2 regions of the Bacillus sp. GW823-FHT06A11 genome follow, and region 1 is predicted to be linked to the other one. Evidence: riboswitches for the same ligand, from Rfam matches in the RefSeq annotation. Region 1 holds a riboswitch; the other holds the start of a gene.
What was found. A riboswitch is a leader RNA that binds a small molecule or an ion and turns the genes downstream of it on or off. The one in region 1 is predicted to bind thiamine pyrophosphate.

Region 1 (2,210 bases):
TTCAAGTAATTGCAACGTTAAATGCATATTTCTCTCAAACTGCGAAGAATCTACGATATTTAACATATGATTAAATTCTTCTGTTAATAGAAAGTTTGTTACAACACCTTCATCACGTGAAACTGGATTTAAATCATACACACCTGGTAAATCAATTAATGTTCCTTGTCTATCTTTTAATTTACCAACCTTTTTTTCTACTGTTACACCGCTCCAGTTTCCTACGTATTCATAAGAACCAGTAAGTGCATTAAATAATGATGTCTTCCCTGTATTCGGATTCCCTAGCAAAGCTACCTTATTCACGCTAATTCCACCTTTATCATTTTCGCGTCACAATGACGAATACTAATTAACTGTCCACGACACTCCAATGTACAAGGACCTTTGAACATCGCTTTCTGTTTCAAGCGAAGTTCGCTTCCTTCCGCAAGACCGAAAGCAGCTAGTCTACGCTTTAATAGCTGATCTAAAGACTGAATACTTTTTACTAACACTTTCTCTCCAATTTTAATATCTACTAAGCTCATAACCTTCCCCCTCAGAAGAGAATGATAATTATTTTCAAAAAAATTATACCACACCCAATTTCTCTTGTACTATACCCTTTTGCTTCATATTTATTAACATTTCGCTACAATTCTATTTCAATTATTGTCATACAGCATTTGTTTGCCATTCTCATCCATTTCGCTTACAATAAACAATAGCAAATAAAGAATCTCGTTATCACTGGGGGAGCCATGCCGCTGAGAGGGAACACTTCGTTCCGACCCTTCGAACCTGTTAGTTAATGCTAACGCAGGGATTGTGCAAACGTCCGAAATACATACCTCATTTTTATTTACGTATTTCGTATCCTCCTATGATATCTATTCTTTTTTGTACAACTTGGATTTAGGGGGAGACAACATGCGTAACACCAATTTACAAGCGATGATCGAATCTGCTATTCTTGCAGCCTTCGCCTTGGTCATCGACATTTTACCACTTTCAATAAAAATATCAGCAACAGGCGGTTCCATTTCATTTGCTATGATTCCTATTTTTATTATCGCATACCGCTGGGGCTTCAAAATGGCTTTCTTAGGAGGCTTAATTTGGGGATTATTACAAATTGTCGTAGGCGATGCCATTATCGTCACACCAATTCAAGTATTAATTGAATACTTTGTTGCTTTCGCATTCATTGGATTTGCTGGTTTATTCTATCGTCCAATTCAAAAGGCACTTTTAGCGTCAAATGAAAATAGCGAAGAACAATCAAATTTAGGTAGCCGTAAAGACAAACCTTCATCAAAACCAAACCAAGGAAAGAAAGTAATTGGATACATTATCGTCGCTACTTTTATCGGTAGTCTAGCTCGTTACTTCTGTCACTTTATCGCTGGTATCATTTTCTGGGGACAATATGCACCAAAAGGCCAATCGGCTTTCCTATATTCTTTAATATTTAACGGTAGTACAATGATTGGTTCCTATATTCTATGTACCGTTTTACTTATATTTTTATTTATCACTTCACCACGCTTATTCAAAAGCATCAGTGCTTATCAAATGAATACACAAAAAAAGGGCGCTTAATGAGCGCTCTTTTTTCATATCGTAATATTAATTAAAAATACAATAAATGCGCAAAAGAAAATAAATACCATTATACTTAGCCAATTGCTATGCACGGTTCATCGACTCCTTACATAACCTCATATTCTAAACAAATTATACTGATTAAAAATAAAGATTAGGTAAAGATAATATGAAAATAATTTAAAAAAACGTAGATCATATTTTCTACGCTTTTTTCGGCAAATAGAAATAAAATAACACACCATTTTCTGTATTTCCTGCCCCATATTCAGTATCATGTAGTTCTAAAATATTCTTTGAAATGGCAAGCCCAAGCCCCGTCCCACCTTGTGAACGCTGACGAGCTGTATCCACTCGATAAAAACGATCCCAAATTTTATCTAATTGTTCTTCTTCAATGTGAGTACCTTTATTTTCAATGCACACTTTTATACGATCCTTCTCATCTATTGTAGAAATAATAATATCTTCTTTATTTGGTGTATAACGTATGGCATTCGTAATGAAATTCACGATGACTTGTTCAATCCGACCTTGATTTGCAATCACTTCAAATGAACATATATTTTTATGAACACGAAGCTCTTTTTTCTCTATTTCCACAGATAGATGTTCACATATGT
Region 2 (2,210 bases), on a different contig from region 1:
AAAAATGGATTTAATTGAAAAAGCGAAAGACATTGACTTTGCATTGCTCGCATTACACGGAAAATACGGAGAAGATGGGACAGTTCAAGGAACACTGGAGAGTTTAGGGATTCCTTATAGCGGAAGTAATATGTTATCTAGCAGTATATGTATGGATAAAAATATTTCGAAAAAGATTTTACGTTATGAAGGTGTAGAAACACCAGATTGGATTGAACTTACAAAAATGGAGGATCTAAATCTTGATGAGTTAGATAAGTTAGGATTTCCATTAGTGGTAAAACCAAACTCTGGCGGATCGAGTGTCGGGGTGAAAATCGTTTACAATAAAAATGAATTGATCTCAATGCTAGAAACTGTATTCGAATGGGATTCTGAAGTAGTAATTGAGAAGTATATAAAAGGTGATGAAATTACATGTTCTATTCTGGATGGAAAACAGTTACCTATAGTTTCAATTCGACATGCAGCCGAGTTCTTTGATTACAATGCAAAATATGATGATACTAGTACAGTTGAGGAAGTTATCGAACTTCCAGCAGAAATTAATGAACGTGTAAATAAAGCTTCACTGACTTGTTATAAAGCATTAAAATGTAGTGTTTATGCAAGAGTTGATATGATGGTGAAGGACGGAATTCCATATGTAATGGAAATTAATACATTACCAGGGATGACACAATCAAGCCTATTGCCCAAAAGTGCAGAAGCAGCGGGAATTAGTTATAGCAAACTATTAGATATAATTATTGAAACATCATTAAAAGTTAGAAATGAAGAAGGGTTTTAAGGAGATTATATAACTAATTCTTTTGACAGTTTCACGAAGTATGCTATGATGAATACATTATAAAAACAAAATATTTATCCACTAGGGGAGCCTTTTATAGGCTGAGATCAAATGTGATTTTGAGACTCTTAGTACCTGATCTGGTTAATGCCAGCGTAGGGAAGTGGGAAAGACGTTGCTATTTAATGAGTAAATAAATACTGTCAATTTCACTTTCTTTACGCCTGTAAAGAAAGTTTTTTTATTTTACAGCTTTAATAATTGTGGATAAATACTTATATTTTATACATTATTGGAGGGATTTAAATGACTTTTTCACAATCATTACGTAAAGAAGTAGATTCAATTTGGGAAGCGAGTTTTAACCATCCTTTTGTAAAAAAACTTGGTGAAGGAACATTAGATTTAGCTAGTTTTCGCTATTATGTGCTTCAAGATTCATATTATTTGAGTCATTTTGCTAGAGTACAAACTTTAGGAGCTGCAAAAGCTCTTGAATTAGAGACGACAGCTCGTATGGCACATCATGCTCAAAATACATATGAGGCCGAGTTATCTTTACATGAGAATTTTGCTAAAAAGCTAGGGATAACAAAAGAAGAAAAAGATAATTTTATTCCTGCGCCAACTGCATATGCGTATACTTCACATATGTATCGTGCTGCGTATGAAGGGCATTTAGGAGATATCATTGCAGTAATTTTACCTTGCTATTGGTTGTATTATGAAATTGGCGAACGCTTAAAAGAGTGCCAGCCGGAAGAGCCAATTTATAACGAATGGATTTCTGCTTATGGATCTGATTGGTTCCGTACGCTAGTTGAAGAACAAATTACACGTTTAGATACTATCGCTGAAAAAGTAACAGAGGCAGACCGCAAACGTATGAAACAGCATTTTATTATTAGCAGTCAATATGAATATTCATTTTGGGAAATGGCTTATACATTAGAAAAGTGGGCAGTGGATACAGACGTAAAAGACGTAATTGGATAAAGAATAGAAGTAATGTTATAGATAGGTACGGATCATACCTATCTATATATTTTTTCTTGTCAAATTTGCGTAAAGTCATTAGTGCTACGGATATGGCGAAATAGAATATCGATAATTTAGCTCATTTACTTGTCTACGCATTAACTGGATAAACTTCTGTCACATTTATTTTACAATCAAAGAACGTTAATGTTGGTGGTATGAAGTTAAATAAGAAAAGAAACCTGAGCTGTTAGCTGTAACGGAGTTGTTTTTTCTTTGCAGGAATTTCTAAATTATCATGGAGTGTGGTTAATACGATATGCAAATATGCATATCGTATTTTTTTGAGTTCTTTATGTGTTAAAATTAGATATAAAGATATGGAAATATAAAGAAGCAAAAGCAGGAATATCCAATGAATTTTGAGAGGTGTTATATGTTT

Region 2: it holds a riboswitch for thiamine pyrophosphate, as region 1 does, so the genes downstream of both, tenA (thiaminase II) here and AC1Q8L_RS28255 (energy-coupled thiamine transporter ThiT) in region 1, are expected to answer to the same signal.

The regions. Positions count from the first base shown of each region.
Region 1 is NZ_JBXAHS010000011.1:10,408-12,617, forward strand. Features, by position in the region: gene feoB (ferrous iron transport protein B) at 1-306, opposite strand, end outside; gene AC1Q8L_RS28250 (FeoA family protein) at 303-530, opposite strand; TPP riboswitch at 725-826, shown strand; gene AC1Q8L_RS28255 (energy-coupled thiamine transporter ThiT) at 913-1,584, shown strand; gene AC1Q8L_RS28260 (sensor histidine kinase) at 1,792-2,210, opposite strand, start outside.
Region 2 is NZ_JBXAHS010000003.1:85,530-87,739, forward strand. Features, by position in the region: gene AC1Q8L_RS14395 (D-alanine--D-alanine ligase) at 1-790, shown strand, start outside; TPP riboswitch at 864-969, shown strand; gene tenA (thiaminase II) at 1,097-1,786, shown strand; gene AC1Q8L_RS14405 (DUF3937 domain-containing protein) at 2,184-2,210, shown strand, end outside.